2 regions of the Clostridium sp. LIBA-8553 genome follow, and region 1 is predicted to be linked to the other one. Evidence: riboswitches for the same ligand, from Rfam matches in the RefSeq annotation. Region 1 holds a riboswitch; the other holds the start of a gene.
The links. A riboswitch is a leader RNA that binds a small molecule or an ion and turns the genes downstream of it on or off. The one in region 1 is predicted to bind thiamine pyrophosphate.

Region 1 (7,553 bases):
TGAAAGTGGACTAGCTTTAGAGAAAAAAGATAATTTCAATGAAAGAAGAGAACAAGTACACTTTATAGAACTTTCTCCAGAAGAAAAGGCAAATTTAATTAAAAAAGATAGTAGATATGGAAGAATAATTTGTAGATGTGAAAATATAACTGAGGGAGAGATTGTTGATAGTATAAATAGAACTTTAGGAGCTAGAACTATTGATGGAGTTAAGAGAAGATGTCGTCCAGGTTGTGGAAGATGTCAAGGTGGCTTCTGTGGACCTAGAGTTCAAGAAATAATATCTCGTGAAACTGGAATGAATATAGAAGAAGTGCTTTTAGATAAAAATGGTTCATACATAATAAGTGGAAAAACAAAGTAGGAGGATTTTAGTTATGAAATATGATTTAGTAGTTGTAGGTGGCGGTCCAGCAGGATTAGCAGCAGCATTTGAGGCTTATGAAAATGGAATAGAAAAAATATTAATTATAGAAAGAGATAAAGAACTAGGTGGAATCTTAAATCAATGTATTCATAACGGATTTGGTCTTCATACATTTAAAGAAGAACTTACAGGACCTGAGTATGCTGGAAGATTTATTGATATGGTAAAAGGAACTAACATAGAAGTTATGTTAGATACAATGGTCTTAGAAATTGAAGGAAAAGTAATACATGCTATAAATACTGAAAAAGGATATTTAACAATAGAAGCCGAAGCTATAGTACTTGCTATGGGATGCCGTGAAAGAACAAGAGGAGCTATAAGTATTCCTGGAGATAGACCATCAGGAATATTTACTGCAGGAGCTGCTCAAAGATTTATTAACATGGAAGGATATATGGTAGGTAAAAAAGTAGTTATTTTAGGATCTGGTGATATTGGACTTATAATGGCTAGAAGAATGACTCTTGAAGGAGCTGAAGTTAAAGCTGTTGTTGAACTTATGCCTTATTCAAATGGATTAACTAGAAATATTGTTCAGTGTTTAGAGGATTATGATATCCCACTATATTTATCTCACACAGTTATAGATGTTAAAGGTGACGGAAGATTAGAAAAAGTAATAATAGCTAAGGTTGATGATAATAGACAACCTATAAAAGGAACTGAAATCGAATTTGATGTAGATACATTATTATTATCTGTTGGATTAATTCCTGAAAATGAACTTTCAAAAAATGCAGGAGTTGATTTAGATCTTAGAACTAATGGTCTTATAGTTTCAGAAAGTATGGAAACTAATCAAGATGGAATATTTGCTTGTGGTAATGTAGTTCATGTTCATGACTTAGTCGACTTTGTTACTGAGGAAGCAAAGAATGCAGGAAAAAATGCTGCTAAATATATTAAGGGTAAAAAGAGAAAAAATAACTTTGTTGAAATTAAAAATGGAGAAAATATAAGTTATACAGTTCCTCAAAAATTTGAAATTGAATCTTTAGATGGAAACTTAAATGTATTTATGAGAGTTAGAAATGTATTTAAGAATAAGCAAATAGTTGTTAGAGATGAGGACGATAATATAATTCAAAAATTTAAGAAACCTCATGTAGTTCCAGCAGAAATGGAGAGAATTACAATACTTAAAGATAAACTTAAGGATGCTAAAGGAACAATAACAATTTCATTAGAGGATGGTGAATAATAATGGTAAAAGAATTAATATGTATAGTATGTCCTAGAGGATGTCATTTAACAGTAGATACAGATTTAGAAAAAGTTACAGGAAACACATGTAAAAGAGGTGAAATTTACGGATTAAATGAGGTTAAGAATCCAACAAGAATAGTAACATCAACTGTTAAAATAGATGGTTGCGATAATATTGTTATACCAGTAAAAACAAAGGAGCCTATTCCAAAGGGCATGATATTTGATGTTATGAAAGAGATTAATAAGGCTTCTGTTAAACTTCCAATTAAAGTTGGAGATGTTATTATAGAGGATGTTTTAGGAACTGGTGTTAGTATAGTTTCAGCTAAAACAGTTTCATAGAAAATAGATATTTAATTTAGATTTTATTTTAAAATTTGATATAGAAAAGAAGAAAGGTATCTGAAATTCAGATACCTTTCTCTTTTAATACATCTAATATTATATGTACATTAATTAGGATAGAATAAACACTCCTAACTAGTAAGTAGCTTAAAATAGATGTTTAAATATTAAAGTGGTTATGACCATTTTAGTGAGTGTATGCCATTTTTGTAAAGCACCTCGTGGTAATAATATATTTAATATTTAGTTTATTACTTAGCTTTTAAATATAAATTTCAGAGTGTATGCTATTGTTGTAAAGCACCTCTTTTTTATAAGTAAAAGTTTAAGTTTTTAATCTTTTCTTGCTACACTATTATATTAACCAGTATTATTTTTAATATGCATTAAATTTTAAATTTTTTTAGAATACTTGGAATATAAAGAATTTTAAGTAGTATGATTCATCTGAATTCCAAAGTATTGGGTGATCTGCACTTTGAGTTCTAACTTCTATTTGTCTTAAAGTTCTTCTAGCATCATGAGCAGCTTCGGCAACAGTTTTCTTTAATTGCTCCTCATCCATATAATGAGAACAAGAGCATGTTGCAAAGTAACCGCCTTCTTTAACCATTTTTATTCCTCTAAGGTTTATTTCTTTATATCCTCTAATAGCTTGCTTAACAGTGTTTCTTGATTTTGTGAAAGCTGGTGGGTCTAAAATAACAACATCAAATTGTTTTCCTTCTCTTGACCAATCTCCTAAAACATCAAAAGCATTATGCTTTTCAAATTTAACAACATCTTGAAGATTATTAAGTTCAGCATTTCTTGTAGCACAGTCAACAGCATGCTGAGATACATCTATTCCTAGAACTGATTTAGCACCTGCTATACCAGCATTTAAAGCAAATGAACCTGTATGAGTGAAGCAATCTAAAACATCCATACCCTTACATATTCTATGCATTGCAGCTCTATTTTCTTTTTGATCTAAGAAGAAACCAGTTTTTTGGCCATTTTCTAAATCAACTATGTATTTAACACCATTTTCAACTATTTCTATATCAGTATTAAATGGCTCAGTTAAGAAGCCTTTTCTTTGCTCTAAACCTTCTATTTCTCTAGTTTTTATGTCACTTCTTTCATAAACACCTTTAGCGCCATATTCCTCAACTAGGATTTTAACAATTAGGTCTCTATATTTATCCATTCCAAGAGTTGATATTTGAATTACATAATAATCTTCAAATTTATCTACTGTTAGACCAGGAAGGAAGTCAGCTTCTCCAAAGATAAATCTGCATGAAGATGTATCTATAACTCTCTTTCTATATTCCCAAGCAGTTTTAAATCTTCTCTTGAAGAAATTTTCATCTATCTCTTCATCTATGTCCTTAGTCATTATTCTTATAGTTATTTTACTTCTATCGTTTATGTAACCTTTTCCTAGAAAATAACCTTTGTGATTATAAACTTCAACTATATCTCCGTTTTCGTAGTCTCCGTCATATTCATTTATTTCATCAATGTAAATCCAAGGTCTACCTTGTTCAGCTTTTTTATTTTTCCCTTTGTGTAAATAAAACTTACTCGCCATTTAAATAGCTCCTTCCAAAATAATTCTTATAAGATTATAACACATAATAGGTTTTTCAATAGGTTTAAAATATATTTAGAGAAAAATAAATCAATACTTTTAGAATAAAGATTGAGTTGTGAATATATATTTTTAATAAGAGTAATTTTAAGGATTGAATAAAATTGATAAAAACTATCATTATTCCAACACCTAAAAGACTAAAGAAATACATAAGAGCGTCTGATTTTAAAAAGAAAGCAAAATCTTTTGTAACTCCAGAGAGGACTATAATATATGGGACTATAGGAACTGGTATAACAATAATATCTTTAAGTGATGTGCCAGCTAAACCTTTTGTCATAGGAAGTTTAATATATCATGGCATTGCCTATGAAATTTTAGAAAAATGGTATGATGAATATGGTAATGATGAAGAAGTTAGAAAGATGATGATGAGTAATAAAGATTATTGGAATAATTTTTATATGAGATTTTAGGTTTTATCTTTACTTCAACAAGAAAAAGTAGAATTTATTTAAAAAAATATATATAATTATTGTAGACTTTATAGCTAGGGGTGCCATTTGGCTGAGAGATAACATTTTGTTATTAACCCTTAAACCTGATCTGGGTAATACCAGCGTAGGAAAGCCTGTAGAAAGTTTTATAATAGTATTTTTTATATTTAGAGTATTATAACTTTTTATAAATTAAGCTGTATCCTACAAGGATGCAGCTTTTTGTTTTTTATTTAAAATATTAAAGATTATATGCTTTTATAGAACTTTTAGGTAATCCTTATTTGAGCTATTAAGTTTAATCATAAGATTGAAGGAGATGTCAAATATGAGATTTACGGAAAAATTATTAAAAGAGGCAATGCCTATATGGGACAAGTATTTAGAGCACCCATTTATAAAAGAAATTGGGGAAGGTACTCTTAATAAAAACAAGTTCAAAGAGTATTTAGTCCAAGACTATCTTTACTTAAAGGAGTATGCTAAGGTCTTTTGTGTTGGTGTAGTTAAGGCTAGAACTATGGAAGATATGAGATTTTTCTATAGTTCTACAAAAGGAACAATGGAGGATGAAACAGCAGTACATATAGAATACTTAAAAGATTTTGGAATATCAGAAATAGAGGCTGAAAAAAGAGAATATAAAGGCACCACTATAAGTTATACAAGCTATATGAAAGGAATAGCTCTAACAGGTGAGTTAGATGAAATAGCCATAGTAACATTACCATGTACTTGGAGCTATAGCTACATAGGGAAACATATAGCTAAGAAATATGTTAATAAACTAGAAGGAAACTTTTTTAAACCTTGGATTGATGAATATGCTTCAGATGGATTCACTGAGTTTACTGATAAATGGATAGAATATGTAGATAAAATTTGTTCAAATTTATCCGAAGAAAAGGAAAAGAGACTGATAGATATATTTAAAAGAGCAAGTTTATATGAACTTGATTTTTGGAATATGGCATATGAAGAAGGTGAATAATAATATTAGAAAATTAATAAAAAATAATTAAAATTAATAGAGGGTTGTATCAAATTTAAAATAATAAAAATTATAAATTCTTAGTGGAATTCAGTAATTCTCAGAATAGGTTTATAAGTTTTTATTTTAAGTTATTTTTGATACAATCCTTATTTTATTTTTGGAAGAAGTTTAACTTTATATTATAATGAAAATAAGATTTGTTTTGAAAAGGATGGATAACTGATGAATTTAATAACTCTTGAAAATATAAGTAAGAGCTATTCAGAGAAAATTTTAGCTAATAATATATCTTTAGGAATAAATGAAGGTGAGAAGATTGGACTTATAGGAGTTAACGGAACAGGAAAATCTTCTTTCTTAAAAATAGTTGCAGGAGTTGAAGAACCGGATGAAGGAACAGTAACAAAAGGTAATAGAGTAAGAATAGAATATCTTGCTCAAACACCAGACTATGATGATAATGCTACTGTTTTAGAGCAAGTTTTCAAAGGAAACTCTGATGAAATGAGAATTCTAAGAGAGTATGAAGAGTTACTTGAGAAAATGAATAAGGGCGAAGTTAAAGATAGTGATTCTGAAAGATTAATAAAGCTTCAAGGAAAAATAGATGCTTTAAATCTTTGGGATATGGAAAGTGAAGCAAAGAATGTTTTAACTAAGCTTGGAATAACTAATTTTGAAGAAAAAGTAGGAAATCTTTCTGGAGGACAAAAGAAGAGAATAATGCTAGCAGCTGCCTTAATAACTCCTTGTGAATTATTAATACTAGATGAGCCTACTAACCATTTAGATAATGAAACTATAAGTTGGTTAGAAGATTACTTAAATGCTAGGAAAGGTGCTCTTTTAATGATTACTCATGATAGATACTTCCTAGATAGAGTAACTAATAGAATATTAGAATTAGATAGAGGTAGATTATTTAGCTATGATGGAAACTATTCTGTTTTCCTAGAAAAGAAGATGGAGAGAATAGCTATAGAAAAAGCAAGTGAGGAAAAAAGACAAAACCTTATGAGAAAGGAACTAGCTTGGGTAAGAAGAGGTGCAAAGGCTAGAACTACTAAACAAAAAGCTAGACTTCAAAGATTTGATGAATTAGTAAATCAAGAAGGCTTTATTGAAAATGAGAATATAGAAATCTCTGTTATGGGAACAAGATTAGGAAAGAAGATAATAGAGATAGAGCACCTAAATAAAAGTTTTGGTAATAAAAAGATAGTTGATGATTTTAACTACATAGTGCTAAGAAGTGATAGAATTGGTATTGTAGGACCTAATGGAATTGGAAAATCAACGCTTATGGGAATGATTGAAGGAAAGATAGCACCAGATAGTGGAGAAATAATAAAAGGTGAAACAGTAAAAATAGCTTGTTTCTCACAAGAGGATACACATATGCATCCGGAAATGAGAGCTATAGATTACATAAAAGAGGCAGGAGAGTATTTACAAACTGCTACAGGTGAAAGAATAACAGCATCACAAATGTGTGAAAAATTCTTATTTGATGGGACACTTCAATGGACAATGATAGGTATGTTATCTGGTGGCGAAAGAAGAAGACTTCATCTTTTAAGAGTTTTAATGGAAGCTCCTAATGTTCTTCTTCTAGATGAGCCTACAAATGATTTAGATATTGAGACTCTAAATAGACTAGAGGATTATTTAGATGATTTTGGTGGAGTTGTTATTACTGTATCTCATGATAGATATTTCTTAGATAGAATTTGTAACAAGATATTCTCTTATGAAGGAGACGGAAAAATAGATATTTATACTGGAAACTATGGGGATTATCTTCTAAGCAAAGAGGCAGAAGCTGTTGAAAGCAAAGAAAAAGAAGTAGCTGTGGATAAAAATAAAAAAGAGTCACCTGTGGATAAAAATAAAAACAAAGGTAAGGTGCTAAAATTCTCATTTAAGGAGCAAAGAGAATTTGAAACTATAGATGAAGATATAATGACTCTTGAAGAAAAAATAGAGGACTTAGATACTCTAATGACAAAACATGCATCAGAGTATGGTAGACTTCAAGAACTAATGGAAGAAAAGGCAAAGGTTGAAGAGGCGTTAGCTTTTAAGTATGAGAGATGGGAATATCTTAATGAGTTAGCTGCACAAATAGAGGAAAACAAAAAGAATAAATAGTTCATTATTTAGGTAAATAAATTAAATTTATATAAATTTGTAGAATTTCTAAAGATTCGATTATATACTAAACTAAAGTGAGAATATACTTAATACTAATATATTGAGTTTGAGGAACAAGAGTTGGTAAAAAGGGGAGCGCTTATGCAAAAGTATTGTAAAAATTCAAATAATATAAATGTTTTATTAGATCATGAAAGTGGAAGAGGATTTAAAGTTACTTTTCCTATTAATGAAGAGGGCGAAAGTAATATATTAGTTATTACTAGAGCACCTAAATCACATAACATTGAAGATTTAAAAAAAGAATTAAATAGAGCTATAAAATATTTAATTAACAATGAG
Region 2 (7,553 bases), 1.4 Mb from region 1:
CATAGCCTTGAAAGGTTTACTATTATCAACCTTTTTACCGTGAAGAATTATTTCACCAGAAGCTATTTCTCTAAGACCAAAAATTGTTTCTAAGGTTTCGGTTCTTTTAGCACCTACAAGACCAGCGATTCCTAAAATTTCTCCCTTTCTAAGTTTAAATGAAACATTATAAAGTTGATTTTTAGTATCACTAAGGTTATTTATTTCTAAAATAGTTTCTTTTGGAGCATGAGTTTTAGCAGGAAATCTATCTGTAAGTTCACGACCAACCATAAGTTTTATTATTAAATCCATAGTTAAATCAGAAGCTTTTTCAGTAGCGATCCATTTACCGTCTCTCATTATGGTAACTTCATCAGATATTTCTAATATTTCTTCCATCTTATGAGATATATAGATTATACTTATACCTTGTGCTCTAAGTTTATTTATTATTCTAAATAAGTGGCCAACTTCTTTTTCAGTTAGGGAAGAGGTAGGCTCGTCCATTACTATTATTTTTGAGTTATATGAAACTGCCTTTGCAATTTCAACCATTTGCATTTGAGAAACAGATAGAGTAGAGACCTTTGCTTTAGGATCTACATTTATATCTAAATCTTTAAAGATTTTTGATGTTTCCTTATACATTTTCTTTTCATCTATAAAAAGACCTTTTTTAGGATATCTACCAAGCCAAAGATTGTCCATAACACTTCTTTCTCTAACTTGATTAAGTTCTTGGTGAACCATTGATACACCATTATCTAAGGCATGTTTTGAGTTTTTGAATAATATTTTTTCGCCAGAAATAAATATTTCTCCTGAATTAGGATGGTAAATACCAAATAAACATTTCATTAGGGTTGATTTACCGGCACCGTTTTCTCCCATCAAAGCATGGACAGAACCTTTTTTTACTTTTAATGTAACATTGTCTAGTGCTTTAACCCCAGGGAATTCCTTAGAGATATTTTTCATTTCTAACAGGTTTGAAGATTCTTTCATCTTTTTATACCTCCTGTTTTTTTATTAAGGGAGACAGATATTTTTGTCTCCCTAATTATTAATAATTGTTTATAAGAATATTAATTATTTATATGAATCTTCAGCAACGTTTATATTATCCTTAGTTATACCTACATAAGGAACACGAATTGATTTCTTATCATCAAGTTTCCAACTAGTTCCTTCTGTTATATCTTTTTCATTAACTAAATTCATACAAGCATCCATTAGAGCTTGAGCTTGGTTTTTAGCGTCATTTAATACTGTACCTGCCATTTTACCAGATTTAATTTTATCTAAAGCTTCAGGAATAGCATCAACACCATAGATTGGAACGAATTTTTCTGGAGTTCCATCTAAATAGCCTGCTTTTTCAAGAGAAGAGATAGCTCCTAAAGCCATTCCATCATTATTACAAATTACCATTTCTATATTATCACCATATTTAGAAACCCAAGCATCCATTTTTTCAGTAGCTTTAGTTGAATCCCACATAGCTATATCCATTGCTAATTCTTCAGTCTCTATACCTGCTTTATTTATAGTTTCAACAGAGAAGTTTGAACGAGCTTCTGCATCAGGATGTCCAGGTTCTCCTTTTAGAAGTACATATTGCATTTTTCCATCGCCGTTTTTATCCCATGAAGGATTAGCTTTCCAGCCTTCTGACATTATTTCACCTTGTATTATTCCTGATTCCTCAGAAGTTGTACCTACATACCAAGCTTTATCGTAGCTTTGCATAGCAGCTTCGTCAGGTTCTTTATTAAAGAAAACTACTGGCAAATCATCTGCCTTAGCTTTATCTATTACAGTAGGTGCTGACTTAGGGTCAACTAAGTTTATTGCAAGGATATTAACTCCTTTAGCTATCATAGTATCTATTTGCTCCATTTGCTTAGCTTGATTGTTTTGAGAATCATTCATTAATAATTCTGCTTTTCCATCAGCAAGCTTTTCTATATTTCTACGTTGATATGACATAAAGTTATCTTCGAAACTATAGATTGTGGCTCCTATCTTAGGGGAATCGTTTTCTTTTGCCCCATCATTAGATGATCCAGTAGAACCGGAACCTCCACCACAGCCAACTAAAGTACCCATAGTTAAAGCTGAAATTAAAATTAATGCTAAACCTTTCTTTTTCATAAAAATCCTCCCTACGCTTATCCCAAAATTTTTAATTTATTAAAATTTAATACAATTATACCATATAAAGGAAAATGGGAAAAGAGTTTTATAAAAAAAAGTAATTGTTTTAGTAAATTTAAAGATTAAATTTATATATTATATTGAATAAATGTTAGAAAATTTTAGTAAAAAAATATATAATATTACTTAAGGAAAGTTAAGGAGTGATAATGTGGCTACAATTAAAGATATTGCAAAAGGTGCTGGAGTTTCAATAGCTACTGTATCTAGAGTTTTAAATTTAGATGAAACACTTAATGTGTCTGAAGAAACAAGGAAAAAGGTAATGGAAATAGCTGAGGAGTTAAATTATTTAACAGTAAAAGAGAGAAAAAATAAAATTAAAAATTATACTATAGGAATAGTTTATTGGTACACAGAAATACAAGAGTTAAATGATCCGTATTTCCTTTCAATAAGAATGGCTGTTGAAAAGAAGTGCAGTGAAGAAAAAATTAAGTTTAAGCCAATAGATTTCCAAAAGATTATTAATGAAGGTATAAAAGAATATACAGATTTAGATGGTATATTAGCTATTGGAGTATTTGAAAAAAAGGAAATAGAACTAATGGAGAAACTATCTAAAAATATAGTTTTTGTAGATTCTTCTCCAGAAGAGTGGAAGTATGATTCCGTTGTGGTAGATTTTAAGTATGGAGTTAAGAAAGCTTTAGATTATCTAACCTCTTTAGGTCATAAGAAGATTGGATACTTAGGGGGAGAATCTATTCCTCATAATAGTAATGAGTCTTTAAGAAAAGTAAATTATAGAGAAAAAACTTTTAAGGAATATATGGAAGGTATAAATGGATATAATGAGGAGTGGGTTTTAAAAGGGAGATTTTTACCTGAGGATGGTTATGATCTTATGAAAAAAGTGCTAAAAGAAAAGAATTTACCTACTGCGTTCTTTATTGCAAGTGATCCTATGGCTATAGGAGCATATAAAGCTATAGCTGAGGCTGAACTTAAAATACCGGAGAACATAAGTATAGTTGGTTTTGATGACATATGTACAGCTAAATTTTTAACCCCTTCTTTAACAACAATAAAGGTGTACACAGAATATATGGGAAATGTTGCAGTAGACACACTTTTAGAGAAAATTAGAACAGGAAGACAGATGTCTAAAAAAATAGTTTTACCTGTTAAGCTTATTGTGAGAGATAGTTGTAGGAAGCTTTAAAAATAATTTAAGTTTTTAAATAAAAGAGACTATATTAGAATTTAAAATTAAGTTTGATATAGTCTCTTTTATTTAAGTCTAAATTGAGTAGAAATCAATATTCACATAAAAAAGGGACTATTTTAAAAATAAAGCTTTAATTTTTTCTAAGTTCTTTATGCCAGCATTATAACCAGCATTATAAGCTTTTTCTAGTTTGCAGATATCTTTTTCAAAGCTTTCAATTGCTTCTTCTTCAGAAGGTCTAATTATTAATGCTTTTCCTTCCTTTTCTAACTCTTCACAAAATTTCACTGTATCATTATATTTAATATGTCTTGTCAAGAAGGAATCCTTTAATTTAGGATATTTACGCCCAACTATTTTACATGCAAATTTATTACTTTTACCTAAGGTTTTTTTATAACTCTCAGGACGAGTAAGAATGATTAAATGTTTTTCATTCCCATCTTCTATGGCTTTTTTTATGGGAATTGGATCTAAAAGACCACCATCATAATATTCATTTCCATTTATTTTTATTGCTGGGAAAAGTAATGGAATTGCACAGGTTGCTCTTAAAGCCATATATTTTTCGTCCTTAACTTTACCATCTAAGTATTCTGTTTTCCCTGTTCTAGCATTAGTAACACCAATTAAAACTTTTCCCTTATAATTTGAAAGTGCATTAAAATCATAAGGAAAGAGTTTGTTTGCTAATTCATCAAAGACAAAATCTAAACCAAAAATACTTTTACATTTGAAAAAATTAGTAATCCCTAAATATCTTTTATCATTTCTATATTTTTTTAATATTTCAATATTTCTTCCTTTTTGATTAGAAAAATAAGAAAAACCATTAGTTATTCCTGCTGATACTCCAATGCAATATGGAAAGATTATATTGTTATCAAGAAGAGCATCCATAACTCCTGCACTGAAAATAGGACGCAAAGTTCCTCCTTCTAAAACTAAACTAACCATAAAATATCCTCCTAAAATTGATATACTTAAAATTATAATCCTTAACCTAGAAAATATCAAAAACATATGTTGAAGAAAGAGGATTTATATGGTATCATTTGGATGAGAAAACATTATAAAAATAGCTAGGGGGGCCAGTGGTGTCTGGCTGAGATTAGAAATTAAATTTCTTGACCCTTTAACCTGATCTGGTTAATACCAGCGTAGGGAAGCCCAAGACAAGTATATTTTAATTGATTTTAAAGCATATATAGCCTTAGGGCTATATATGCTTTTTTATTTTAAAAAAGGAGAGATATATATGACTAAATTATTTAATGCACTGACAATTGCAGGATCTGATAGCTCAGGAGGAGCAGGAATACAGGCTGATATAAAATCATTTTCTGCTAATGGAGTATATGGAATGAGTATAATAACTGCTATAACAGCTCAAAGTACTCAAGGAGTTTTTGGAATAATGGATGTTACTCCTGAAATCATAGAAAAACAAATAGATGTAATTTTTGATGATATAGAAGTAGATGCTATAAAAATAGGAATGGTATCTAAAATTGAATCAATAGAAGCAATAAGCAAGGCTTTAAGAAGAGTAGAGAATTTATCACAAATAGTTTTAGATCCTGTTATGATTTCAAAAAGTGGATTTAAGCTTTTATCAGATGATGCTAAGAATACTTTAATAGAGAAATTAATACCATTAGCTACTTTAATAACTCCAAATTTACCAGAAGCAGAGGAATTGTTAGGTAGAGAAATACTTACAATAGAAGATATGAAAAAGGCTGCTATTGATATTAAAAAAATGGGAGCTAAAAATGTCTTAATTAAGGGTGGTCATTTAGAAGGAGAAGCTACAGATCTTCTTTATGATGGAGAGAGTTTTGTTATTTTTGAGCAAGATAGAATAAATACAAAACATACTCATGGAACAGGGTGTACGTTATCGTCAGCTATTACAGCTAACTTAGCAAAGGGAATGAATATAGTTGATGCAGTTAAAAATGGAAAAGAGTATATTACAGGAGCCATAAAAAATGGCTTTGAACTTGGAAAAGGTGTTGGACCAACACATCATTTTTATAAATTTTATTAGGAGGAATAATAATGGAAGCTTTAAAAATAAAAAATCCTTTGATACATATGATAACAAATTATGTTACAGTTAATGATTTAGCACAAGTAACTATTAATTATGGTGGACTACCTCTTATGGCAACACACCATGAGGAATTAGAAGAAATAACAGGAATGGCTAATGGACTTTTAGTTAATATAGGAACTTTAGAGCCTTATCAAATGGAATCATCAATGATTTCTATAAAAATAGCAAAGAAAAAAGGTATTCCATCTGTTTTAGATCCTGTAGGTGTACAAGCATCTAAGCTTAGAAAAGACTTTGCAAAAAGTTTAATATTAGAGGGAGAGCCTTCACTTGTAAAGGGGAATTTAGCTGAAATAAAAACTCTTATAGGTGAAACTTCTAATTCAATTGGAATAGATTCCTTTGATGATTCCTTAAGCGAAAATACAAAAAATAAGATAAAGGAATATGCAAGAGAAAGAAATCTTATAATAGTTGTTTCTGGAGCCATTGATTTTATAACAGATGGACACGAAAGTGCAATTGTTAAAAATGGAACTTCTAAAATGAGCAAAATCACAGGTACTGGATGTATGTTGGGAGCTTTATTAACCATAGCTTTAAGTTTTTATGATGATAAAGCTTTAAGATTTAAAGAAGTGGTTAAAACAGTATCCGCATGGGGAATATGTGGAGAAATGGCTGAGAAAAGATTAGGAGAAAAAGAAGGATTAATGACTTTTAAACATAATCTTCTAGATGAGCTTTCAATAATTAATGATGAAGTAATAAGAGAAAGAGAGAAGGTTTATTATGAGTAATTTACAATGTAAAAAATTATATTTAGTAACTGATTATAAGATTCCTTTTAATGAACTTTTAGAAAAGACGAAGGAAGCTTTACTTGGGGGAGTATCTATTGTTCAATATAGAGCAAAGAATAAAGATACTAAGGAAATGTGCAAAGAAGCTAAAGCTTTAAAAAAGCTATGTGATGAATTTGGAGCTATTTTTTTAGTAAATGATAGAATTGATGTAGCATTAGCAGTAAAGGCTCATGGTGTTCATATAGGACAAGATGATATGGATGTTTCTATAGCAAGAAAAATAATGCCAAAGGATGCTGTTATAGGTGTTACAGTTCATAATAGAGAAGAGGCATTAAAAGCTATAGAAGATGGAGCTGATAATTTAGGTGTTGGCGCTTTATTTTCAACAAATAGTAAAGATGATGCAACCTTAATGACCTTAGAAACTTTAAGAGAAATAAGGAAGGTTTCTTCTATACCCCTATATGGCATTGGAGGTATAACTCCTTATAATTTAAATTCTGATATCTTAGAAAACTTAGAAGGTGTTGCTGTTATATCTGCTTTGTTAAATAGTGATAATATAGCAGAAAGAAGCAAGGAATTTTTGAAGATTCTTAGTAGATAAGAAAAATTTGAATATTAAATTTAAAATATGAAATAATCAAAAGAGGTTCTTTAATTAATAGAATCTCTTTTTTTATTTAGAATTTATTTTATAGTATAATATTTATAATTTAAAATTTAGCGTTGTTTTAAATAGGTATTGTTTTTTAGAGAAAAATTAAATTGTTAGATAAAAATCAATATTTAACTAGAATATAACCTAAATTGGATTTAAGTTAGGCTAAGTAGTGATTTTAGGAGAAGGATATGGGAAAGGAATTTGAGGTATTAAACAATATTTTTGGATATAGAGAATTTAGAAAAGGGCAGCAAGAAGTAATAGAGAAGATTTTAAGTGGAAGAGATGTATTTTGTATATTACCTACTGGAGGTGGAAAATCTCTATGCTATGAAATACCAGCTTATACTTTTAGGGGAGTAACATTAGTTATTTCTCCATTAATATCGCTAATGAAAGATCAGGTTGACAATTTAAATTCTTTAGGAATTAAGGCAGCATATATAAGTGGTGGAAATGATTTTGAAGAAGTTAAAAGGATAATGGGAAGTTTTATAAAAGGTGAAATAAAACTTCTTTATGTTTCACCAGAGCGATTAGAAAACAAGTATTTTTTAGAAAATGTAGAAAAAGCTAATATTACTCAAGTAGTAGTAGATGAGGCACACTGCGTTTCAATGTGGGGACATGATTTTAGAAAAAGTTATA

Region 2: it holds a riboswitch for thiamine pyrophosphate, as region 1 does, so the genes downstream of both, thiD (bifunctional hydroxymethylpyrimidine kinase/phosphomethylpyrimidine kinase) here and tenA (thiaminase II) in region 1, are expected to answer to the same signal.

Annotation. Positions count from the first base shown of each region.
Region 1 covers NZ_CM173489.1:3,364,579-3,372,131, reverse strand. Annotated here, with positions in the region: gene AC2JAQ_RS15350 (NAD(P)/FAD-dependent oxidoreductase) at 1-364, shown strand, start outside; gene AC2JAQ_RS15345 (NAD(P)/FAD-dependent oxidoreductase) at 378-1,631, shown strand; gene AC2JAQ_RS15340 (DUF1667 domain-containing protein) at 1,634-1,981, shown strand; gene AC2JAQ_RS15335 (class I SAM-dependent rRNA methyltransferase) at 2,388-3,563, opposite strand; gene AC2JAQ_RS15330 (hypothetical protein) at 3,728-4,042, shown strand; TPP riboswitch at 4,109-4,211, shown strand; gene tenA (thiaminase II) at 4,392-5,054, shown strand; gene AC2JAQ_RS15320 (ABC-F family ATP-binding cassette domain-containing protein) at 5,280-7,208, shown strand; gene AC2JAQ_RS15315 (DUF1643 domain-containing protein) at 7,353-7,553, shown strand, end outside.
Region 2 covers NZ_CM173489.1:1,991,186-1,998,738, reverse strand. Annotated here, with positions in the region: gene mglA (galactose/methyl galactoside ABC transporter ATP-binding protein MglA) at 1-987, opposite strand, end outside; gene mglB (galactose/glucose ABC transporter substrate-binding protein MglB) at 1,072-2,136, opposite strand; gene AC2JAQ_RS08815 (LacI family DNA-binding transcriptional regulator) at 2,351-3,364, shown strand; gene AC2JAQ_RS08810 (patatin-like phospholipase family protein) at 3,482-4,327, opposite strand; TPP riboswitch at 4,445-4,554, shown strand; gene thiD (bifunctional hydroxymethylpyrimidine kinase/phosphomethylpyrimidine kinase) at 4,629-5,423, shown strand; gene thiM (hydroxyethylthiazole kinase) at 5,435-6,232, shown strand; gene thiE (thiamine phosphate synthase) at 6,225-6,848, shown strand; gene recQ (DNA helicase RecQ) at 7,094-7,553, shown strand, end outside.